4 regions of the Streptomyces sp. NPDC030165 genome follow, and region 2 is predicted to be linked to each of the others. Evidence: riboswitches for the same ligand, from Rfam matches in the RefSeq annotation. Region 2 holds a riboswitch; each other region holds the start of a gene.
The links. Region 2 has a riboswitch for cobalamin ahead of cobN (cobaltochelatase subunit CobN). Riboswitches for the same ligand answer to the same signal wherever they lie in the genome.
Positions count from the first base shown of each region.

Region 1: another riboswitch for cobalamin. It lies ahead of ACZ4Z1_RS29305 (ribonucleoside-diphosphate reductase subunit alpha); the one in region 2 lies ahead of cobN (cobaltochelatase subunit CobN).
Region 3: another riboswitch for cobalamin. It lies ahead of metE (5-methyltetrahydropteroyltriglutamate--homocysteine S-methyltransferase); the one in region 2 lies ahead of cobN (cobaltochelatase subunit CobN).
Region 4: another riboswitch for cobalamin. It lies ahead of ACZ4Z1_RS15370 (CoA-acylating methylmalonate-semialdehyde dehydrogenase); the one in region 2 lies ahead of cobN (cobaltochelatase subunit CobN).

Region 1 covers NZ_JBVIBD010000018.1:7,348-13,302, reverse strand. Annotated here, with positions in the region: gene ACZ4Z1_RS29310 (ribonucleotide-diphosphate reductase subunit beta) at 87-1,160, opposite strand; gene ACZ4Z1_RS29305 (ribonucleoside-diphosphate reductase subunit alpha) at 1,163-3,616, opposite strand; cobalamin riboswitch at 3,774-3,906, opposite strand; gene ACZ4Z1_RS29300 (hypothetical protein) at 4,450-5,592, shown strand; gene ACZ4Z1_RS29295 (TolB family protein) at 5,718-5,955, shown strand, end outside.
Region 2 covers NZ_JBVIBD010000007.1:195,107-201,061, reverse strand. Annotated here, with positions in the region: gene ACZ4Z1_RS15880 (precorrin-8X methylmutase) at 1-388, opposite strand, end outside; gene cobG (precorrin-3B synthase) at 408-1,787, opposite strand; cobalamin riboswitch at 1,835-1,982, shown strand; gene cobN (cobaltochelatase subunit CobN) at 2,021-5,692, shown strand; gene ACZ4Z1_RS15865 (anthrone oxygenase family protein) at 5,921-5,955, opposite strand, start outside.
Region 3 covers NZ_JBVIBD010000016.1:157,957-163,911, forward strand. Annotated here, with positions in the region: gene ACZ4Z1_RS27940 (3-phosphoshikimate 1-carboxyvinyltransferase) at 1-950, opposite strand, end outside; gene ACZ4Z1_RS27945 (hypothetical protein) at 1,924-2,112, shown strand; gene ACZ4Z1_RS27950 (hypothetical protein) at 2,122-2,601, shown strand; cobalamin riboswitch at 2,722-2,949, shown strand; gene metE (5-methyltetrahydropteroyltriglutamate--homocysteine S-methyltransferase) at 3,116-5,434, shown strand; gene ACZ4Z1_RS27960 (hypothetical protein) at 5,533-5,955, shown strand, end outside.
Region 4 covers NZ_JBVIBD010000007.1:72,661-78,615, forward strand. Annotated here, with positions in the region: gene ACZ4Z1_RS15350 (hypothetical protein) at 1-123, opposite strand, end outside; gene ACZ4Z1_RS15355 (3-hydroxybutyryl-CoA dehydrogenase) at 205-1,071, opposite strand; gene aceA (isocitrate lyase) at 1,175-2,458, opposite strand; gene ACZ4Z1_RS15365 (short-chain fatty acyl-CoA regulator family protein) at 2,850-4,259, shown strand; cobalamin riboswitch at 4,313-4,485, shown strand; gene ACZ4Z1_RS15370 (CoA-acylating methylmalonate-semialdehyde dehydrogenase) at 4,691-5,955, shown strand, end outside.

The DNA of each region.
Region 1 (5,955 bases), on a different contig from region 2:
CGGTCCGGATTCGTCGGACATAAAGAAACGGACGGTGCCGGTCCGCACGTACGGACCGGCACCGTCCAGCTCGATTCAGATCCCGATCAGAACTCGTCGTCGAAGGAGACCGACCCCTCGACGGCGACCTGATAGGCCGAGGCGCGCCGCTCGAAGAAGTTGGTCAGCTCCTGGACGTTCTGCAGCTCCATGAAGGAGAACGGGTTCTCCGAGCCGTACACCGGCGCGAAACCGAGGCGCTGCAGGCGCTGGTCGGCGACGCACTGGAGGTACTCGCGCATCGACTCGGTGTTCATGCCCGGCAGGCCGTCGCCGCACAGGTCACGGCCGAACTGCAGCTCGGCCTCGACGGCCTCCTTGAGCATGTCGGTGACCTGGCGCTCCAGCTCGTCGTCGAAGAGGTCCGGCTCCTCCTCGCGCACCGTGTCCACGACCGAGAACGCGAAGTTCATGTGCATGGTCTCGTCGCGGAAGACCCAGTTGGTGCCGGTGGCCAAGCCGTGCAGCAGGCCGCGCGAGCGGAACCAGTACACGTACGCGAAGGCGCCGTAGAAGAACAGGCCCTCGATGCAGGCCGCGAAGCAGATCAGGTTCAGCAGGAAGCGGCGGCGGTCGGCCTTCGACTCCAGACGGTCGATGGACTCGACCGAGTCCATCCACTTGAAGCAGAACTCGGCCTTCTCGCGGATGGACGGGATGTTCTCCACGGCGGCGAACGCGGCCGCGCGGTCCTCCGGGTCGGGCAGGTAGGTGTCCAGCAGCGTCAGGTAGAACTGGACGTGCACGGCCTCCTCGAACAGCTGTCGGCTCAGGTAGAGCCGCGCCTCGGGGGAGTTGATGTGCTTGTAGAGGGTCAGCACCAGGTTGTTGGCCACGATCGAGTCGCCGGTCGCGAAGAACGCGACGAGCCGGCCGATCATGTGCTGCTCGCCGGGGGAGAGCTTGGCGAGGTCGGCCACGTCGGAGTGGAGGTCGACCTCCTCCACGGTCCAGGTGTTCTTGATCGCGTCCCGGTAGCGGTCGTAGAAGTCCGGGTAGCGCATGGGCCGCAGGGTCAGTTCGAAGCCCGGGTCGAGGAGGTTCTTCGCGCCGGTGGTAGCGGTGTGCGAGGCGGCCGCGGTCGTCTCGGTGGTGTCGTTCTTCTCGGGTGCAGTGGTCATGATTACTGGCATGCCTCGCAGGACTCGGGGTTTTCCAGGGAGCAGGCGACGGCCTCGGGGTCGGCCGCCTGAGCGGGTACGGGAGCGGTCTGCGCGCCCCCGCCCGTGCCGCGCGCGGACTGGGCGATACGGGTCGCCGGACGCGAGCGGAGGTAGTACGTGGTCTTGATGCCGCGCTTCCAGGCGTACGCGTACATCGAGCTGAGCTTGCCGATGGTCGGGGACGCCATGAACAGGTTCAGCGACTGGCTCTGGTCGAGGTAGGGCGTACGGTCCGCCGCCATGTCGATCAGCGAGCGCTGCGGGATCTCCCAGGCCGTGCGGTACAGCTCGCGGGTCTCGGCGGGGATCCAGTCCAGCTCCTGCACCGAGCCGTTGGCCTCGCGCAGCGCGTCACGGGTGCGGGCGTCCCACAGCCCCAGCGCCTTCAGCTCCTCGATCAGGTACGCGTTGACCTGGAGGAACTCGCCCGACAGCGTCTCGCGCTTGAACAGGTTGGAGACCTGCGGCTCGATGCACTCGTAGACGCCCGCGATGGAGGCGATGGTGGCGGTCGGCGCGATGGCCAGCAGCAGCGAGTTGCGCATACCGGTCGACGCGATCCGGGCGCGCAGCGCCGCCCACCGGTCCGCCCAGCGCGGCTCGGCGTTCGGGTAGTGGTCGGGGTGCAGCACGCCGCGGGCCGTACGGGTCGCGGACCAGGCAGGGTGCGGGCCGTGCCGCTCGGCGAGGCCGGCGGACGCCTCGTACGCCGCGAGCATGATCCGCTCGGAGATGCGCGTGGACAGCTCCCGCGCCTCGGGCGAGTCGAAGCGCAGCCGCAGCCGGAAGAAGACGTCCTGGAGACCCATCAGGCCCAGACCCACCGGGCGCCAGCGGGAGTTGGAGGCCCCGGCCTGCTCGGTCGGGTAGAAGTTGATGTCCACCACGCGGTCGAGGAAGGTGACGGCCGTGCGGACGGTGGCGTCCAGCCGCTCCCAGTCCATCGCTTCCTCCCAGCCGTCGGCCTCATTGCGCAGGTGGGCGGCGAGGTTGACCGAGCCGAGGTTGCAGACGGCGGTCTCGCCGTCGTCGGTGACCTCCAGGATCTCGGTGCACAGGTTCGAGGAGTGCACGACCTTGCCGGGCTCGGCGGTCTGGTTGGCGGTGCGGTTGGCGGCGTCCTTGAAGGTCATCCAGCCGTTGCCGGTCTGCGCGAGGGTGCGCATCATCCGCGAGTACAGCACCCGGGCCGGGACCTGCTTGACGGCGCGGCCCTCGGCCTCCGCCTTGCGGTACGCGGCGTCGAACGCGTCGCCGTACAGGTCCACCAGCTCGGGCGCGTCGCTGGGGGAGAACAGCGACCAGTCGGCGTCGGCCTCGACGCGGCGCATGAACTCGTCGGGGATCCAGTGCGCGATGTTCAGGTTGTGGGTGCGCCGGGCCTCCTCGCCCGTGTTGTCGCGCAGCTCCAGGAACTCCTCCAGGTCCGCGTGCCAGGTCTCCAGGTAGACGCAGGCGGCGCCCTTGCGCCGGCCGCCCTGGTTCACCGCCGCGACCGAGGCGTCCAGGGTGCGCAGGAACGGCACGATGCCGTTGGAGTGGCCGTTGGTGCCGCGGATCAGCGAGCCGCGGGCCCGGACCCGGGAGTACGACAGGCCGATGCCGCCGGCGTGCTTCGACAGGCGCGCCACCTGGTGGTAGCGGTCGTAGATCGAGTCCAGCTCGTCCAGCGGGGAGTCCAGCAGGTAGCAGGAGGACATCTGCGGGTGCCGGGTGCCGGAGTTGAACAGCGTCGGCGAGGACGGCAGGTACGACAGCGTGCTGGTCAGCCGGTACAGCTCGGCGACGTCGGCCAGTGCCCGCTCGCTGTGGTCCTCGGCCAGGCCGCAGGCCACCCGCAGCAGGAAGTGCTGCGGGGTCTCGATCACCTGGCGGGAGATCGGGTGGCGCAGCAGGTAGCGGGAGTGCAGGGTACGCAGGCCGAAGTAGCCGAAGCGGTCGTCCGCGCCGTCCGCCAGGGCGCCTTCCACCAGCGCGTCCAGGCGCGCCGCGTGGGTGCGTACGAACTCCGCGGTGCCGTCGGCGATCAGGCCCTCGCGGTGCCCGGTGGCGACGGAGGCGGAGAAGGCGACCGCCCCCTCCGCGGCCGCCTCCTCCGCGATGGCACGGGTCAGCAGGCGGGCGGCCAGCTTGGAGTACTGCGGCTCGTCGCCGATCAGACCGGCCGCGGCCTCCATGGCCAGCGAGCGCAGCTCTGTCTCGTCGGAGCCGGGGTGGCGACCGCGCAGCGCGGCGGCGGCGATCTTGCCCGGGTCGGTGGCGGGCAGGTCGGCGGTGAGGTCGGTCAGCGTACGCAGCAGGGCGGCGCCGGGGCCGTCCGTGGCCTGGCCGCCGGGGCCCTGCTGGGGCTGCGTGTCCTTCGCGGGCTGCGCGACCTGCTCGGCTGCTGCGGGCTCCGTTGGCGCGATGGTCACGTGCTGCTCTCCCTCACTCGGCGGGGGCCTGGGGAGGGCACGGCGGCGCGTGCGGGCGTGCGGCACCCCCGGTAGGCAAGGGGTGCGCGGGCACACCGCGCAGCGTCCACCGGTCCAACCCGCGAGACCCGGACGTATCGACGACCGCGCCGGTGCCGGCGCGGGCGTGCTGTGGGCAGGTCTTCGGACTCACGGGTGCGGTGTGCGCACTTCGTACACCGTTGCGGGACAGTTCCGGATTCGCACCGGATTCCCCTGCGACGACAGCGAGCACGAGCATACATCTTGTGCTGCCTCGTGCACGCACCCCCATATCTTGTGTCGCGTTGGCGCGGGGTTGTCCGGAGCCGTGGTATTCGGATGCCCTGTCGCAGCGTGTTCCGGGGGTTCTGCGGGGCCTCCGAGAGGGTGCCACGAGTCCGCCGCGGGGCCGCTCCCGGGGTGTTCCGAGGCCGTTCCGGGCTGTTCCCGAGCCGTTCGGAGCGGCCTGGACGGGGGCTGATGCACGGGGCGTATTGGTGGCGCGGAATGTCCCTGATGCGTTGACCGGGACTCCTGAAGCGTATTGGCTCCTTGTCTGCTCCGTCGGCCGGCGGGGCGGGTGGGGGTCATGTGTGAGGGGGGACATGCGAAGAACCGGTGCGGCGCGTGGCGCCGGGCGAGTCGTGGGCCTGGTGGCGGGAGTGTGTGTCGTGGCGGGGACGCTGCCCGGGGCGCCGGCGGCCGCCGCGGGGCGGGCGGCGCCGGCCACCGAGCGGGTCAGCGTCGCCGCGGACGGGACCCAGGGAAACGGTTTTTCAGGGGATCCGAAGCTCAGCGCGAACGGGCGGTTCGTGGCATTCACCTCGGAAGCCACCAATCTGGGCCCCACGGACACCAACGGCCACCAGGACGTCTACGTCAAGGATTTACGGACGGGAAAGGTCGACCTGGTCAGCGTCGGCAGCGTCGGCACGCTCGGCGACGGCCTCTCCGGCTCGCCCGAGATCAGCGCCGACGGCCGGTACGTCGCCTTCTACTCCGGTGCGACGAACCTGGTCCCCGGCGACACCAACGGCGAGGGCGACGTCTTCGTCCACGACCGCCGCACCGGGCGCACGGTGAGCCCCACCGCGGGCGCCGGGAAGTCCCCGTACGGGTACGGGGTCCAGAACTTCGCCCTCAGCGGTGACGGACGCCGCCTCGCCTTCGGCTCCTACCGCCCGGACCTGGTGCCCGGCGACACCAACGAGCGCCTGGACATCTTCGTCCACGATGTGCAGGCGGGAACGGTGAAGCGGGTGAGCGTGGCGAGCGACGGCACCCAGGCGAACGGCGCGTCCGCCTTCCCGTCGATCAGCGCCGACGGCCGCCGGGTCGCGTTCACCTCGAAGGCGGACAACCTCGTCCCCGCCGGGCCCGGCTTCCGCCGCCCGCCGCCGCAGGACCCCATGTACGTCCACGACCTGGCCACCGGCCGGACCCGGGCGGCGAGCCTGAGCACCACGGGTGCCGTGGTCGGCGTGTCCCCGTTCCCCCGGCTCAGCCCCGACGGCCGGTACGCGGTCTTCTCCGCCGTGGCCGACGACGTGGTGCCGGACGACACCAACGGCACGTACGACCTCTTCGCCCGCGACCTGGAACGCGGCACCACCCGGCTGCTGACCCGCGCGCACGACGGCTCCCAGGCCGACGGCTGGTCCTCCGACGGGCGGCTCACCGCGGACAACCGGCGGCTCTTCTTCACCTCCGTGGCCACCGGCCTGGTGCCCGGCGACACCAACGGCGAGGTGGACGGCTTCGTCCGCGACCTGCACACCGGGCAGGTCGAGCGGATCAACGTCGGCGAGGACGGCGCCCAGTCGACGTCCTGGACGAACATCGCGGCACCCGACGCCTCCGGACGGCTGGCGGCCTTCGACTCGCGCGACGAGGGGCTGGTGTCCGGGGACACGAACGGGACGGGCGACGTCTTCGTCCGCCGGCTCCGGCACTGACGTGCCGGTGCCGGCCCCGGTACCGGCACGGCTTACGCGCCCGGCGCGCCACGGCATCGGCGCGCGGGCGCCGTACGCACCAACGCACCAACGCACCAACGCACCGACCAGGAGGGGAACCAGCCATGAGGCTCACCCGCACCACCGCACGAAGACTCGCCGCCGCGACCGGCGTGTGCGCGCTCGCCGCACTGCTGCCCGCCACGACGGCCACCGCCCGGACCGCGCCGCCGCACGGCACCGAACGCGTCAGCGTCGCCGCCGACGGCACGCAGGGCAACGGCGGCTCGTCCACCTCGGCGATCAGTGCCGACGGCCGGTACGTCACCTTCGCCTCCGACGCGGCCGACCTCGTGCCCGGCG
Region 2 (5,955 bases):
CGTCCAGGCGGTCGCGCCACAGTTCGAGGGCGGCGGCGCTGCGGGTGGTGCCCATGCGCTTGGCCAGGTCCGGTACGGACGGGTCGGCGAGGGTGCAGATCACGTCGTTGCCGGCGGGCAGCCGCTTGCGGGTGACGCCGCTGGCGACCATGTTCGCGTCGCAGAGGATGGGGGCGCCGCCGCGCAGGGCCTCGCTCGCGCGGGCGACGACCTCGGGGGAGTACGCCAGGTCGCGTACGAGGTCGGTCATGCCGCAGGCGTGGATCATCCGGACCGCGACCCTGCTGACGTCGTCGGGCAGGTCCGCGAGGTCCGCCTCGGCGCGGATGGTGGCGAAGGACTGGCGGTAGATCTCCGCGCCGTCCTTCTCGTAGTCGAACTCGCTCACTGTGCTTCGTTGCCCTCGGTCATGTCGTTGTGCGGTCGGCCGCGCGGGCCGACGCGACGGCGTCGGCGAGGCGGTCGGTGTCGGTCAGGGGGATGGTGGTCGCGGTGGCGGCCTCGTCCCGGGTGCCCCGTACGGATACGTCGTAGCCGTCGCCGGTGGCCACGACATCGACCCATGCGCCGTGCGGGTGGCCGCAGCGGCGGGCGCAGCCCGACCAGTGGACCGGCAGCCCGGTGCCGCCCTCGCGCAGGGTGGCCACGGCGTCCGCCCGTACGTCGGACAGGGACTTGGCGCAGCCGGGGCGGCCGGTGCAGGCGCCGAGTCCGTACCAGGGGGAGGCGGGGTCGGTGACCAGACCGGCCGTGGCCAGTTCGCGCAGCCGGGCTCCGGCCGTCTCGGGAGACAGGCCGGGGACGACCACGCCGCGCCAGGGTGTCATACGCAGTTCGGCGGAGCCGGTGGGGACACCGGCGGCCAGTTGCCGGAGCTGCGCGGTGGTGAGGCGGCCGAGGGGCGCGAGGAGGGAGAGGGCGCGGGTGCCGTCGGGGGAGGCGGTCACTCCAGGGCGGGGTGGGGCGGGTGCTGTTGCCGAGGGCACCGGGGCCGTCGGGTACGGCTGCGCGTCCGGCTCCTGGAGGCGCGTACGGAGGAGGCCGCGTACGGCCGCGGCGTCGTACCCGGGCGGGAGTTCCCGTACGCGCCAGGAGCCGTTGCCCGCCTCCTGGGCGACGGTGAGGAACGCCTCCGCGGCGGCGAGGGCCGCGCGGGGCGCGTCGGGGCCGGGGAGCCGCAGTGCCTCGGTGTCGTCGCCGACGCGCAGCAGCGCCGTGCCGCCGGCTTCTGCGATCAACGTCACATCGCCGCCGAGCGCGGCCATGTCGCCGCGGCCGTCGTCCAGTGCGAAGAGGAAGCGGCCGGACAGGGCGGGGGCCGTGTCGCTGGCGCACAGGAGAAGGTCCAGTTCACGGGCCCATTCCTGGACGGCGGCGCCGCCGTCCGCGCCCTGTCCGTCGAGTCCGGCGAGCGGGGAGGCGACGATGTTGCGTACGCGTTCGTGGCGGTCGGAGGGGAGCAGGCCGGCGGCGCGCAGCAGGTCGGCGAGGGGGGCGGCGCTGTCTTCGGCGAGGCCGCGCAGCTCCACGTTGCCGCGGGAGGTGAGGGAGAGGTGGCCGTCGCCGAGGCGGTCCGCGGCGTCGGCCAGCATCTCGCACTGAGGGGGCGTCAGCAGACCTGCGGGGAGCCGGAGTCGGGCCAGGGCGCCGTCGACGGCGGAGTGCAGCCGCAGCGCTCCGGGGCAGGCGTCGCCGCGGTCCCGTACGCAGGCGGCACCGCTGTCCCGTACGAGGGATTCGTCCCGGTGCGGGGGTATCGCGGGGGTGGGCGGCATGGCGGCGAGCATACCGACGATGGCTGGACGGTCCGCCGCCCGCCGTTCGGGCGGAGCCCTTACTATGCAGGTCGGTGGGTCAGCTGGCCCATCGGACGCCAGCGACGGCGCCAAGGGAGGAAGCCCGGTGGAAATCCGGCGCGGTCCCGCCACTGTGAGCCCGGCCACCGCCGGGCGAGTCAGGAACTCCCGCCGTCCGTGAACACCGCCCGGGGCGCGGACCCCGAGGAAGGCCAGACGCCGCAATGATCCTGCTGCTGTCGACGTCCGACACCGACCTGCTCAGCGCCCGCGCGGCCGCCGGTCCCGTGCCGTACCGGCTCGCCAACCCCGCCCGGCTCGACCTCGCGGAGCTGCCCGCGCTCCTGGACGGCGCCGACCTGGTCGTCGTCCGGCTCCTCGGCGGTCTGCGCGCCTGGCAGGAGGGCCTGGACCAGCTCCTCGCCGCCGGCCAGCCCCGCCCCGTCGTGGTGCTCACCGGCGAACAGGCGCCGGACGCGCAGCTCATGGAGGCGTCCACCGTCCCCATCGGCATCGCGGCCGAGGCTCACGCCTACCTGGCGCACGGCGGCCCGGCCAACCTGGACCAGCTCGCCCGCTTCCTGTCCGACACCGTGCTGCTGACCGGCCACGGCTTCGAGCCGCCGGCCGCCGCGCCCTCCTGGGGCCACCTGGAGCGCTCGAAGCACCTGGCGGCGGAGGCGCGTACCGGTGCGGAGGTCGTGGCCCGTACGGACGACACGGGCGCCGCGACCGGCCCGCTGGTCGCCGTGCTCTACTACCGCGCCCATCACATGAGCGGCAACACCGGCTTCATCGAGTCGCTGTGCGAGCGGATCGAGGAGGCCGGCGGGCGCCCGATGCCGCTGTTCGTGGCCTCGCTGCGGGCGCCCGAGCCGGAGCTGATCGAAGAGCTGCGGGCCGCCGACGCGATCGTGACGACCGTGCTGGCGGCGGGCGGTACCAAGCCCGCCGAGGCGTCGGCCGGCGGTGACGACGAGTCCTGGGACGCGGGCGCGCTGGCCGCGCTGGACGTGCCGATCCTCCAGGCCCTGTGCCTGACCGGGCCGCGCAGCGCCTGGGAGGAGAACGACGAGGGCCTGTCCCCGCTGGACGCCGCCAGCCAGATCGCGGTGCCGGAGTTCGACGGCCGGCTGATCACCGTCCCGTTCTCCTTCAAGGAGACCGACGAGGACGGCCTGCCGGTGTACGTCGCCGACCCCGAGCGCGCCGCCCGGGTCGCCGGCATCGCCGTACGCCACGCCCGGCTGCGCCACATCGCGCCCGCCGACAAGCGCCTGGCGCTGGTGCTGTCCGCGTACCCGACCAAGCACTCGCGTATCGGCAACGCGGTGGGCCTGGACACCCCGGCGAGTGCGGTGGCGCTGCTGCGCCGTCTCCAGGAGGAGGGGTACGACTTCGGTGACGAGGCCGTACCGGGCCTGGAGTCCGGCGTCGGCGACGAGCTGATCTACGCGCTGATCGAGGCCGGCGGCCACGACCAGGAGTGGCTCACCGAGGAGCAGCTGGCCCGCAACCCCGTCCGCATCCCCGCCGCCGATTACAAGCGCTGGTACGGCACGCTTCCGCAGGAGCTGCGCGAGCAGGTCGAGGAGCACTGGGGACCGCCGCCCGGCGAGATGTTCGTCGACCGGAGCCGGAATCCGGACGGCGACATCGTGCTGGCGGCGCTGCGCCGCGGCAACCTGCTCATCCTCATCCAGCCGCCGCGTGGCTTCGGCGAGAACCCGATCGCGATCTACCACGACCCCGATCTGCCGCCGTCGCACCACTACCTGGCCGCCTACCGCTGGATCGCCGCCTCCCAGGAGGACGGCGGTTTCGGCGCCGACGCCATGGTCCACCTCGGCAAGCACGGCAACCTGGAGTGGCTGCCCGGCAAGAACGCCGGCCTGTCCGCCGCCTGCGGCCCGGACGCGGCCCTCGGCGACCTGCCGCTGATCTACCCCTTCCTGGTCAACGACCCGGGCGAGGGCACCCAGGCCAAGCGCCGGGTGCACGCCACGCTCGTCGACCACCTCGTGCCGCCGATGGCCCGCGCCGAGTCGTACGGCGACATCGCGCGCCTGGAGCAGCTGCTCGACGAGTACGCGGCGATCTCCGCCATGGACCCGGCCAAGCTGCCCGCCATCCGCGCCCAGATCTGGACGCTGATCCAGGCCGCCAAGCTCCACCACGACCTCGGCCTGGAGGAGCGCCCGGACGACGAGGGCTTCGACGACTTCCTGCTGCACGTCGACGGCTGGCTGTGCGAGGTCAAGGACGCGCAGATCCGCGACGGGCTGCACGTCCTCGGCGGCGCGCCCGCCGGTGAGGCCCGCGTCAACCTCGTACTCGCCATCCTGCGCGCCCGCCAGATCTGGGGCGGCACGTCCTCGCTGCCGGGCCTGCGCGAGGCGCTGGGCCTGGACGAGTCGGCCGCGACCCGTACCACCGCCGACGCGGTCGAGGAGCGCGCCCGCGGCCTGGTGCAGGCCATGGACGACGCGGACTGGGATCTGGCCGCCGTCGAGCGGGTCACCGCGGAGCTGCCGGAGGACCAGCGCGAGCCGGTCGCGGCGATCCTCGCCTTCGCGGCCCGCGAGGTCGTACCGCGCCTGGCCGCCACCACCGACGAGATCGACCACGCCGTGCACGCCCTGGCCGGTGGCTTCGTCCCGGCGGGCCCGTCCGGATCGCCGCTGCGCGGCCTGGTCAACGTCCTGCCGACCGGCCGCAACTTCTACTCCGTCGACCCCAAGGCCGTGCCGAGCAAGCTGGCCTGGGAGACCGGCCAGGCCCTCGCCGACAGCCTTCTGGAGCGCTACCGCACCGACCACGGCGACTGGCCGACCTCGGTGGGCCTGTCCCTGTGGGGTACGAGCGCGATGCGCACCTCGGGCGACGACGTGGCCGAAGCGCTCGCGCTGCTCGGCATCCGGCCCGTCTGGGACGACGCCTCGCGTCGCGTGACCGGCCTGGAGCCGATCCCGGCCGACGAACTGGGCCGCCCGCGCGTCGATGTGACGCTGCGTATCTCCGGCTTCTTCCGTGACGCGTTCCCGCACGTCATCGGCCTGCTGGACGATGCCGTACGGCTCGCCGCCTCCCTGGACGAGCCCGCCGACGTCAACTACGTCCGCGCCCACGCCCAGGCCGACCTGGCCGCGCACGGCGACGAGCGGCGCGCCACCACCCGCATCTTCGGCTCCCGCCCCGGCACGTACGGCGCGGGCCTGCTCCAGCTGATCGACTCCCGCGACTGGCGCACCGACGCGGACCTCGCCGAGGTCTACACGGTGTGGGGCGGGTACGCGTACGGGCGCGGCCTGGAGGGCTGCCCGGCGCGCGAGGAGATGGAGACCGCGTACAAGCGGATCGCGGTGGCGGCGAAGAACACCGACACCCGCGAGCACGACATCGCCGACTCGGACGACTACTTCCAGTACCACGGCGGCATGGTCGCGACCGTCCGCGCGCTCAAGGGCACCGCGCCCGAGGCGTACATCGGCGACTCGACGCGCCCGGAGACGGTGCGCACCCGCACGCTGGTCGAGGAGACCTCCCGCGTCTTCCGCGCCCGCGTGGTCAACCCGCGCTGGATCGAGGCGATGCGCCGCCACGGCTACAAGGGCGCCTTCGAACTCGCCGCGACCGTCGACTACCTGTTCGGGTACGACGCCACGACCGGCGTCGTCGCCGACTGGATGTACGACAAGCTGGCGCAGACGTACGTCCTCGACCCGGAGAACCGCGCGTTCCTCCAGGAGGCCAACCCCTGGGCCCTGCACGGCATCGCGGAACGCCTCCTGGAGGCGGAGTCGCGCGGCATGTGGGCCGAGCCGGACAAGGAGACCCTGACGGCGCTCCGGGAGGCGTTCCTGGAGACCGAGGGGGACCTGGAGGAGAAGGGCTGACGGGTCCTTCGGACATACGGCGGAGGGGGGGGGGGGGGGGGGGGGGGGGGGGGGGGGGGGGGGGGGGGGGGGGGGGGGGGGGGGGGGGGGGGGGGGGGGGGGGGGGGGAGAGTTTCCCCCGTAGCCTGGAAACCGAACAGCGGGAAACGGAACCTCTCCCCCTGCTCAGGGCTTCCTCCTCCCCCCGGGGGCACCGGGGGCGGGGGGGCCCCGGAGCCGTACCGGGATTCAGGCCGCCGTGACAGCGGCGGCCGTCACCACCA
Region 3 (5,955 bases), on a different contig from region 2:
ATATCCGCTCCGCCCCTCCGCAGCACCTCGAAGAACCCGGTCCGCGTCGGATTCAGGCAGACACCCGGTACCCGCAGCGTGCCGCCGTCCCCCCACAGCAGGTGCGCCGCCACGGGGTACGCCGCCAGCGACGGATCGGCCGGCACCTCGATGACGCCCGGCACCTCGAACGCACCACCACCCCAGACGACTTCCCCGTCCCCCTCCTCCAGCACGGCGCCGAACGAGGCGAGCATCCGCTCGGTGTGGTCCCGCGAACGCACCGGGTGCCGTACGGTCGCGGGCAGCCCCGCGGCAGCCACGGCCAGCAGCACCCCGGACCGCGCCTGCGCGCTGCCCACGCGTAACTCCACCGTCCTGCCGGACCGGCACACCGCCCCCTTCACCCATACGGGCAGGCAGCCGTCATTCCCGAGATACGCGATGTCCGCGCCCAGTTCGGCCAGCGGATCGACCAGCCAGTCCATCGGCCGGTGCCGCAGCACCTCGTCCCCGTCCACCACCGCCGCGGTGCCGCTCCCCGCGAGCACACCGATCAGCAGCCGGGCCGCGGCGCTCGACCCTCCGGTCTCCACGTACGGCACGCCCTCCGGCCATCCGGCCACGTCCGGATGCTCACGCACCCGCTGCGGCACCGGCGGCACGCCGCGCCGCACGGTCAGCGTGCCGCCGTCCACGCCGGCCTCCACCCCCAGCGCCCGCATCGCCGGCAGCAACGCCCGTACGGCGCCGCCCAGGTTGGCGTTGCGCACCGTCAGAACCTCGGGCGCACCGGGAAGCAGTGCCGCCAGCAGCGCCCGGTGACTGACCGATTTGTCCCCCGGTACCCGGACGCTCAGCGCTCCGGCACCGACGGCCTTCTCGGCCCGCCCGCCGTCCACCACCAGATCCGCCGAGTCAGTACCCGGCTTGTCGAATGCCTTCCGGGCCGCCATCCGGGCGTCAAGCACACCTTGCTCCTGTTCCTGGACACCGGAACCAGCGCCGCCTGAGAGCACCTGCCATGCCTTGCGCCCGACATCACCACCACGCCACGGAATTCACCGCTCACGGGCAGGCGAACGCCACACCGACACCACACCAAGAAGAGGAAGAGATCCCAGTCAGAACCACCGCTGCCGCGGCAGAAAGGAATTACCGGAAGATGTCGGAGAGAGGTTCGGTGGTGGTCGACAGGGCTCGACGGACAGGACTCGTTCGGCAGCCGCCCCTCCCTCACAGTTCGAAAAACCGTGAACAAGGCCCCCGCGGCGTGCCCGACTCAATCACCCACGCAGAGCAACTGTCAATAAATAGTTGACCACTTCACCAAGTCCCACCCAAACCCCAACACCCCCAAAAAAACATCAGCCTTCCCCCACGCACCCCTCCGCAATCCATTCTTGACCGTTGCCGCTCTCAGGCGGCCCCCCGCAACCAGTCCTCGAAGTGCGTCGCGCCTGAGCGAGCGTCGCCCTCTGCGGGGACCAGGCTGTGCCGACGGGGCGGCGGGGCGCCCGATTTCGGAGATGTTCCCTCGTGTTCAGGCCCGGGCATGCTCGGTGAGCGCCGATCCGGACCCGTCCGAGAGGGGACGGGACGGGACAGGGGCACCGTGCTTGCCTTATCGCCGCATCGCGTGGTCGGCTAGCGGCAGCATCGCGTGCCGGTGACGGACTGCGTCAGGCATGGAGATGTGGAAGCGAAAGGGCCGCCATCCGTGGCATCCCGTTCTTTCCAGGCTCCCCGCGGCGGCGCTCGTACAGCTGCCCTGAGCCTTCAGCCCTCACAAGCCCATCAAGAACTGCGCCGCCGGATCCATCACGTCAGGACGCATCTCGGGCGCCGCACGGGGAACGATGACGTACCGGTCTGCATTGCCTGGCCTTTTGTGACGCTCTCTCGTCGCATCACAGGGGCGAGGACGGGGGACTGTTCTCCCAGTTGCTGCGCGCACGACCGGATCCCGCCCCGACGGTCGCGAAGCTCGTCGAGGATCACCAAAAGATCGCCTCGATCGTGTCCCGGGTGAGCGAACTCGCCGAAAAGGCCGCCACCTCGTCCGAACCGGCACCGCCCGAACCGGGCTGGACCGAAGCGGATTTCCGGTTCGGTGTCAGCGCGGGCCGCTAGATTGAGCGGATGTTCGAGAAGGTGAGTGCTGAAGAGTCCGTGCGTCAGGAGGCGCTCGCGTCGAAGGTGCGCGACGAGCTGGCCGCCGCCGGCCTCCCGGTGCGCGCGCCCGGCCTGCATCCCGTTCTGGCCGGCGGTGTGGAGGTGGAAGTCGATCACGGCGCCGATGCGGCCGGCGGCGTGTATGTGGACTGGTCGGCCGGTCCGCGCCTGCGGGAGTGCACGACCCGTGCGCTCCGCCTCAAGCTGCTGGACGACCCCGTCCTGCGGCACTGCGGCGAGGTCTCGGCCGCGATGACGCGGGCGATGGCCGCGATCCTGGCGTCCGCCGGGTTCACCGTCGAGGACGCGGACGACGAGTACCGTCCCTACCACTTGCGGGTGGTCGAGGGGCCCGCCCCGGGCGACGGGCCCGTGTGGGCCCTGCGCGACGATGAACTGGCCATGTCCGGCTGGGAGTCAGCCGGCCCGGGTGAGAGTGCGGGCTGACGCCGGACAAGCCGCCGGAAGACGGTCGGCCCGCCCCGCACCCGCCCCGCCCCGCCCTTGGTGTCACATCTCACGTACCGCCATGTGAACAGGGGTGTCCGTACGGTGTGCGCTCGATCTACTGTGTCCGGTGCAGCTGGTTCGCCCTGCCCGCCAGGCAGACGCGTCGTAAGAGGGAACCCGGTGGGAATCCGGGACTGCCCCGCAGCGGTGAGCGGGAACGACCGCCGTCATACGCACTGGATCCGGGCCGCGGATCCGGGAAGCGACGGCCAGTAGGTGTCCGCCGGACGAAGTCCGGCAGGCGTGCCCGCGAGTCCGAAGACCTGCCCGTTGCCCGTGTGCGTCCATACGTGCGCGGACACTCCGGTGACCTTCGAGGGCGGGTCGGCGACCATACCGGGCGAGCATGGGTGCTGTTCGGCGCCGCATGGCTCGGCCGGTGCGTCGTTCCTTCGCGTTCTCGTCCCGTCACCGGGGCTCGGAGAAGATCACGCTCGCGAAGGAGAGTTCCGTGACAGCGAAGCCCGCAGCCGCGGCAGCACGGGCCACCGTGTACGGCTACCCCCGCCAGGGACCGAACCGGGAACTGAAGAAGGCCGTCGAGGGCTACTGGAAGGGCCGCGTGACCGCGGACGCCCTCCAGAAGACCGCCCAGGACCTGCGCCGTTCGAACTGGCAGCAGCTGGCCGAGGCCGGACTCCACGAGGTGCCGACCGGTGACTTCTCGTACTACGACCACGTGCTGGACACCAGCGTCATGGTCGGAGCCGTCCCGGAACGGCACCGCGCCGCCTTCGAGGCCGACGCCCTGGACGGCTACTTCGCGATGGCACGCGGTACGCAGGACGTGGCACCGCTGGAGATGACCAAGTGGTTCGACACGAACTACCATTACCTCGTACCCGAGCTGGGGCCCGACACGGTCTTCACCACCGACTCCGCCAAGCAGACCGGCGAGGTACGGGAGGCGCTCGCGCTCGGCCTCACGCCGCGCCCGGTCCTCGTCGGCCCGGTGACCTACCTCCTGCTGTCCAAGCCCGCCCCCGGTGTCACCGCCGGCTTCGATCCGCTGACCCTGCTCGACCGGCTCCTGCCCGTGTACGCAGATGTCCTGGCCGACCTCCGCGCGGCCGGCGCCGCGTGGGTGCAGCTGGACGAGCCCGCCCTGGTGCAGGACCGCACTCCGGCCGAACTCGGCGCCGCCGAGCGCGCCTACGGCGTCCTCGGCGCCCTCGCCGACCGCCCGAAGCTGCTGGTCGCCTCGTACTTCGACCAGCTCGGCGAGGCCTTGCCGGTGCTCGCCAAGGCCCCCGTCGACGGTCTCGCGCTGGACTTCACCGAGGCCGCCGCGGGCAACCTGGACGCGCTCGCCGCCGCGGGCGGCCTGCCCGGCAAGCGGCTGGTCGCCGGTGTCGTCAACGGCCGCAACATCTGGCTCAACGATCTCGAGAAGTCGCTGGCAACACTCGGTACTCTGCTGGGCCTGGCCGACCGGGTCGACGTGGCCGCCTCCTGCTCCCTGCTGCACGTCCCGCTCGACGCCACCGCCGAGCGGGACATCGACCCGCAGGTGCTGCGCTGGCTCGCGTTCGCCCAGCAGAAGACCACCGAGATCGCCACGCTCGCCCGCGGCCTCGCGCAGGGCACCCACACGATCGCCGCCGAACTGGCCGCCAACCGCGCGGACCTGGCGTCCCGCGCCGGTTCCGCGATCACCCACGACCCCGCCGTACGGGCCCGTACCGCCGCCGTCACCGACGCCGACGGCCGCCGCTCGGCGCCGTACGCGCAACGGACCGTCGTGCAGCGGGCCCACCTGGGCCTGCCCCTGCTGCCGACCACCACCATCGGCTCCTTCCCGCAGACCGCCGAACTGCGCACCGCCCGGGCCGACCTGCGTGCGGGGCGCATCGACACGGCCGGGTACGAGGAGCGCATCAAGAACGAGATCCGCGAGGTGCTCTCCTTCCAGGAGGAGGCGGGCATCGACGTGCTTGTCCACGGCGAGCCCGAACGCAACGACATGGTGCAGTACTTCGCGGAGCAGCTGACGGGTTACCTCGCCACGCAGCACGGCTGGGTCCAGTCGTACGGCACGCGGTACGTGCGTCCGCCGGTCCTCGCCGGTGACATCTCGCGGCCCGAGCCGATGACGGTGCGGTGGACGCGGTACGCGCAGTCGCTCACCGACCGGCCGGTCAAGGGGATGCTGACCGGCCCGGTCACCATGCTCGCCTGGTCCTTCGTCCGTGACGACCAGCCGCTCGGCGACACCGCCCGCCAGGTGGCGCTGGCCCTGCGCGACGAGGTCGGCGACCTGGAGGCGGCCGGCACCCAGGTCATCCAGGTGGACGAACCGGCCCTGCGCGAGACGCTGCCGCTGCGCGCCGCCGGCCGTGCCGCGTATCTCGCCTGGGCCACCGAGGCGTTCCGCCTCACCACCGGCGGGGTGCGGGACCGGACGCAGATCCACACGCACATGTGCTACGCCGAGTTCGGCGACATCGTGCAGGCCATCGACGACCTCGACGCCGACGTGATCAGTCTGGAGGCCGCCCGCTCCCGCATGCAGGTGGCCCGCGAACTGGCCGGGCACGGCTACCCGCGGGAGGCCGGGCCCGGTGTGTACGACATCCACTCCCCCCGCGTACCGAGCACCGAGGAGGCGGCGAGCCTCCTGCGCGAGGGCCTCGGCGCCATCCCGGCCGAACGCCTGTGGGTCAACCCCGACTGCGGCCTGAAGACCCGCGGCTGGCCCGAGACCCGCGCGTCCCTGGAAAACCTCGTCGCCGCCGCACGGACCGTCCGGGCGGAGCTGCCCTCGTCCTGAACCGGTGACGGGCCACCCGCCGGCCGGAGACGGGCGGCGGGCGGCCCGCGGCGGGTGCTCCGTAAGCTGCTCTTGTCACGACTCGCCGAGGACAGCAGTTGACCCCGTATTCCCTGGCGTTCTACATGAACGTCGTCACCACCGGCACCGTGCTCGGTCTGCGGCACACCGATTCTCCCGGCCGCGTGGCCGAAGTCATGGGGCCGGACTTCGGTGAGAACCGATTCGGTGAGTGCAGTCTGGGCTATTCCTATGCCCTGCCCGAGTTCTTCTGGGACCGCGAATCCGGTGACGCCCCCTGGTCGGGTCACCACTTCACCTTGCAGGTGCACAGGCTGGCCCACCGGAGCCGTGACAACGTCGATGAGGCGATCCGCGCCCGGTACGGGCGCTTCGCTCCCAGGCTGCGGTTCGACAAGCTGCGACGGCTGCTGGAGCGGCGCGGCATTCCGCTGCTGGAGCTCCCGGACCCGTGGAACGCGCCGCACTACCGGATGTTCTGGCAGCCGGAGTCCCAGGTC
Region 4 (5,955 bases), 120 kb from region 2:
GACGGCGAGCAGCGGGAGACCGAGGCCGGCGAACACCCGCAGCGCCGTCGTGGAGGGCGCGAACGGGTCGCGTTCCGTCAGGTCGCCGGGTGCGGGTGCGGAGGCAGGGGCCGGTGTGCTCATGACCGTCAGCCTGCCCGCGGCGGCGCGGCGCGGCATCGGTACGGGTACTCAACACCGGGACAGGCCGGTACTCAGTTCTCGTCAGGTGTCGTACGGATGGAATCCGCGCCCCGACTTGCGCCCCAGCAGCCCCGCTTCCACCATGCGCCGGAGCAGCGGCGGCGGGGCGTACAGCGGCTCCTTGAACTCGTCGTACAGGGACTGCGCGATGGCGGCGACGGTGTCGAGGCCGATGAGGTCGGCGAGTCGCAGCGGGCCCATGGGGTGGGCGCAGCCCAGCTCCATGCCCGCGTCCACGTCGGCGGCGGTCGCGAAGCCGGACTCCGCCATGCGGACCGCGGCCAGCAGATAGGGCACGAGGAGTGCGTTGACCACGAAGCCCGCGCGGTCGCGGGAGCGGATCGCGGTCTTGCCGAGGACGGTGGTGGCGAACTCCTCTGCGGTGGCGGCGGCCGCGGGGGCGGTGTGCAGCGAGGTGACGATCTCGACGAGCGGCATGACCGGTACGGGGTTGAAGAAGTGCAGGCCCAGTACGCGGTCGGCGCGGCCGGTGGCCATGCCCAGGCGCATGACCGGGATCGAGGAGGTGTTGGTGGCGAGGATCGCCGCCGGGTCCTCGACGGTCTTGTCGAGGACGCCGAAGATCTCCGCCTTGGTGCCGGCGTGTTCCACGGCCGCCTCGACGACGAGCTGGCGGTCGGCGAGGTCGGCCGGTTCCCCGGTGAAGGTGATCCGGGCGAGGGCGGCCTCGGCGGCCGGGCGGCCGGTCGTGCCGCGTTCCACGGCGCGTTCCAGCGACCGGGTGACGCGTGCGCGGGCCCGGCGGGCCGCGGTGGCATCCACCTCGCACAGCACCGTCTCCACACCGGCCCGTGCGCACACCTCGGCGATGCCGGCGCCCATCTGACCGCCGCCGACCACTCCGGCCCGCGCGATACGTGTACTCATGGGTGACTCTCCTGGTTCCGGGCGAAGGGGCCGAGCGGGTGGTTCCGGGCGAAGGGGCCGGGCGGACGGCGGTGCGGAACCCGCCCGGCGGGAGGGGCCGTCTCTAGTGGAACTGCTCCTCTTCGGTCGAGCCGCGCAGCGCGGTCGTCTCGGAGGCGGGGTTGACGGCGGACGCGACCAGGTCGAAGTAGCCGGTGCCGACCTCGCGCTGGTGCCGGACGGCGGTGAAGCCGTGCTCCTGGGCGGCGAACTCGCGCTCCTGGAGGTCGACGTAGGCGGTCATGCCGTGTTCGGCGTAGCCGCGGGCGAGGTCGAACATGCCGTGGTTGAGGGAGTGGAAGCCGGCCAGGGTGATGAACTGGAAGCGGTAGCCCATCGCGCCCAGCTCACGCTGGAACTTGGCGATCCGGTCGTCGTCCAGCGCCGCGCGCCAGTTGAAGGACGGCGAGCAGTTGTAGGCCAGCAGCTGGTCGGGGTACCGGGCGTGGACCGCCTCGGCGAACTCGCGGGCCTGGGCCAGGTCGGGCGTACCGGTCTCCATCCACAGCAGGTCCGCGTACGGGGCGTACGCCAGGCCGCGGGCGATCACGGGGGCCATGCCGTTCTCGACGCGGTAGAAGCCCTCGGCGGTGCGCTCGCCGGTGCAAAAGCGCGCGTCGGTCTCGTCGACGTCGCTGGTCAGCAGGTTGGCGGCGAGGGCGTCGGTACGGGCGACGATTACCGTCGGCACATCGGCGATGTCGGCGGCGAGGCGGGCGGCGCCCAGCGTGCGCACGTGCTGGGAGGTGGGCACCAGCACCTTGCCGCCGAGGTGGCCGCACTTCTTCTCCGAGGCGAGCTGGTCCTCGTAGTGGATGCCGGCCGCGCCCGCCTCGATCATGGCCTTGGTCAGTTCGAAGGCGTTGAGCGGGCCGCCGAATCCGGCCTCGGCGTCGGCGACGACGGGCACCAGCCAGTCGGTGGTGTCGTGGGCTCCTTCGGCGGTGGCGATCTGGTCGGCGCGCAGCAGCGCGTTGTTGATGCGGCGCACCACCTGGGGCACCGAGTTGGCGGGGTACAGGCTCTGGTCGGGGTAGGTGTGGCCGGCCAGGTTGGCGTCGGCGGCGACCTGCCATCCCGAGAGGTAGACCGCCTGCAGCCCCGCCTTGACCATCTGCACCGCCTGGCCGCCGGTCAGCGCGCCGAGGGCGTGGATGTAGTCCTGCTCGTGCAGCTGACGCCACAGGCGCTCGGCGCCGCGGCGGGCCAGGGTGTGCTCCTCGCGGACGCTGCCCGACAGCCGCAGCACGTCGGCGGCGCTGTGCGTACGGGTGGTGCCCTGCCACCGCGGGTCGGTCGCCCACCGCTGGGCCAGTTCCTCGGCCGCCTTGGAATCTGCCTGTGCCATGACCATCTCCCGGATGTTCGCTCGAAACCGCTGTGGTGGACCGCTGTGCGTGGTGGACTGCTCTGCCTGAACTGCTCGGACTGGCTGAACTGACTGAACTGGCGGGTTTCTGGCAGGCCACTGGTGAACGGTGCGAATACCCGGCACCAAGTGCCATGCCAGTGCCACCGAAGCTGTGAAGTGCGGCCCGTCGGACGTCCCGGTAGCGGGTGAGCAATGTTGCCGCGGGCCGCACTGCCGACTCTGACAGTGGCACTTGGTGCCATCAACCGTGGCCCGCAGCCAAGTTCCGCCAATCTTCCGGTGCCGTTCTGCCAAGGTTGCGAAGTCCCCTGACGACCGTAAGGCGACTAGGGTGCTGCCGGGCGCCGGCAGCGACGGAGGGGGCACCGTGAGCAAGATCTACGCCGGGGCGCGGCTGCGGCGGCTGCGGGAGGAGCGCGGGTTCAGCCAGGCCGCGCTGGCCCGCGTCCTGGCCATCTCGCCCAGTTACCTGAACCAGATGGAGCACGACTCACGGCCGCTGACCGTGCCCGTACTCCTGCGCCTGACCGAGACCTTCGGGGTGGACCCCGGCTTCTTCTCCGAGCGCGACACCAGCCGGGTGCTGGCCGACCTGCGCGAGGCCCTGGCCGACGAGCTGGCCGCCGGCCGGGTCTCCCCCACCGACCTGTCCGAACTCGCCTCGCGACAGCCCGCGGTGGCGTCGGTCCTGCTCGGCCTGGGACGGCGCAACCAGGCGCTGACCGAGCGGCTGGCGGAGGTGGCGGAGGGCCGGGGCGGCGGCAGCACCGACCCGGCTGTGCCGCTCTCACCGCACGAGGAGATCCGCGAGTTCTTCTACCGGCGGCAGAACTATCTGCACGACGCCGACACCGCGGCCGAGGAACTCGCCGCCGAGCTGGGCATCCGCCCCGGCGAGGTGCAGCGCGCGCTGGCCGCCCGGCTCACCGAGCGGCACGGCGTACGCCTGGCCGGCACACCCGACGGGCCGCTGCACCACTACGACCCGTCCACCCGGGTGCTGCGCCTGTCGGCCGGGCTGCGGCCCGGGCAGCGGGCCTTCCGCATGGCGACCCAGCTGGCGCTGCTGGAGGCCGGTGAGGAGCTGTCGCGGCCCGCCTCCGAGGACTTCGAGGAGGGCTCGACCGCCTGGTCGCTGGCCCGGATCGGGGTCGCCAACTACTTCGCGGCGGCGCTGGTCCTGCCGTACGGCCCGTTCCACGCCGCCGCCGAGGAGCTGCGGTACGACATCGAGCGGCTGACCGACCGCTTCGGCCTCGGGTACGAGACGGTGTGCCACCGGCTGAGCACCCTTCAGCGGCCGCGCCGGCGCGGGGTCCCGTTCTCCTTCGTCCGCGTCGACCGGGCCGGCAACATGTCCAAGCGGCAGTCCGCCACCGGCTTCCACTTCTCCCGCGCGGGCGGCACCTGCCCCCTGTGGAACGTCTACGAGGCGTTCACCGCGCCCAGCCGCATCCACGTACAGATCGCCGCCATGCCGGACGGCCGCCGCTACCTGTGGACGGCACGCGCCGTCACCCGGCACCGCGGCGGCTGGGGCGACCCCGGCAAGACCTTCGCCATCGGCCTCGGCTGCGAGATCCGGCACGCGTCCCGGCTCGTCTACTCCGACGGCCTGGACCTGGACAACGCCGCCGCGGCCACGCCGATCGGCATGGGCTGCCGGGTCTGCGAACGCCTGGAGTGCCCGCAGCGCGCCGTGCCGCCGCTCGGACGGGCGCTGGCCATCGACGAGAACAGCAGCACGTTCGTGCCGTATCCGGTGCGGGAGGGATGAGGGCGGACCCGGTCCCCGTTCCCCCTGGACTTACTAGGACGTCCAACTATATGTTCGTGTCGTAGGCCCGCGGTGCAGGGAAGCCGGTGCGAATCCGGCGTGGTCCCGCCACTGTGACCGGGGAGTGCGACGCCGAGCAACACGCCACTGACGCAGGTGAGTCGGGAAGGCGGGCGGCGCGCGGTGATCCGGAAGCCAGGATACCGGCCGTGGGTGTTGTTCCGTGTTGTCCACGAGGATGGAGCAGACACGCATGGCACCGGTGCGTACCCACAGCCCAGGTGATCCGGTCCGGCCCGCGGCACCGCCCGCGCGCTGACGGTTCCACGCCTTTCGCGTCCCACGGCCCCGCCGCGTGCCGCGCGCCATCCGCGCCGTACGTGGGCCCGGCCGTGCCATCCCCGGATCTCACCTGACGAGAGCAGGCCCCCATGGTCCGTGAACTGACCCATTTCATCGGCGGCAAGCACACACCGGGAACATCGGGTGCTTACGGCGATGTGTACGACCCCAACACCGGCACCGTGCAGGCCCGGGTCCCGCTCGCGGACCGGGCCGGGACGACCGCGGCCGTCGCGGACGCCGCGGCCGCCCAGCCGGAGTGGGGCGAGTGGAACCCGCAGCGGCGCGCCCGCGTGCTGCTGAACTTCCTGCGCCTGGTCGAGGGCGAGCGGGACTCCCTGGCCCGGCTGCTGTCCAGCGAGCACGGCAAGACCGTCCCGGACTCGCACGGCGACCTCCAGCGCGGGCTGGAGGTGGTGGAGTTCGCGGCCGGCATCCCGCACCTGCTCAAGGGCGAGTTCACCGACAACGCCGGGACCGGCATCGACGTGCACTCGCTGCGCCGCCCGATCGGCGTGGTGGCCGGCATCACCCCGTTCAACTTCCCGGCGATGATCCCGCTGTGGAAGGCCGCGCCGGCCATCGCCTGCGGGAACGCGTTCATCCTGAAGCCGTCCGAGCGGGCGCCTTCGGTTCCGCTGCGGCTCGCCGAACTGTTCCTGGAGGCGGGGCTGCCGCCCGGCATCCTCAACGTCGTGCACGGGGGCAAGGAGTCGGTGGACACGCTGCTGGAGGATCCGCGCGTCGAAGCGCTCGGCTTCGTCGGCTCGACGCCGATCGCCGCGCACGTCTACGCGACCGCCGCCGCGCACGGCAAACGCGCCCAGTGCTTCGGCGGCGCCAAGAACCACCTGATCGTGATGCCGGACGCCGATCTCGACCAGGCAGTGGACGCGCTGGTCGGCGCCGGGTACGGATCGGCGGGCGAGCGCTGCATGGCGGTCTCGGTCGCCGTACCGGTGGGCGAGGAGACCGCCGACGCGCTGGTGGCGCGGCTCAAGGAGCGGGTCGGCACGCTGCGTATCGGCCGCTCCGACGACCCGCACGCCGACTTCGGGCCGCTGGTGAGCCGCGACGCGCTGGACCGGGTCCGCGCCTATGTGGACCTCGGTGTCACCGAGGGGGCGGAACTGGTCGTCGACGGACGGGGCTTCACCCTGCCAGGACACGAGGACGGCTTCTTCGCGGGCGCATCGCTCTTCGACCGGGTCACCCCGGACATGCGGATCCACCAGGAGGAGATCTTCGGCCCGGTGCTGTCGGTGGTACGGGCGGCGGACTACGAGGAGGCGCTGCGGCTGCCCACGGAGCACCCGTACGGCAACGGCGTGGCGATCTTCACCCGTGACGGGGA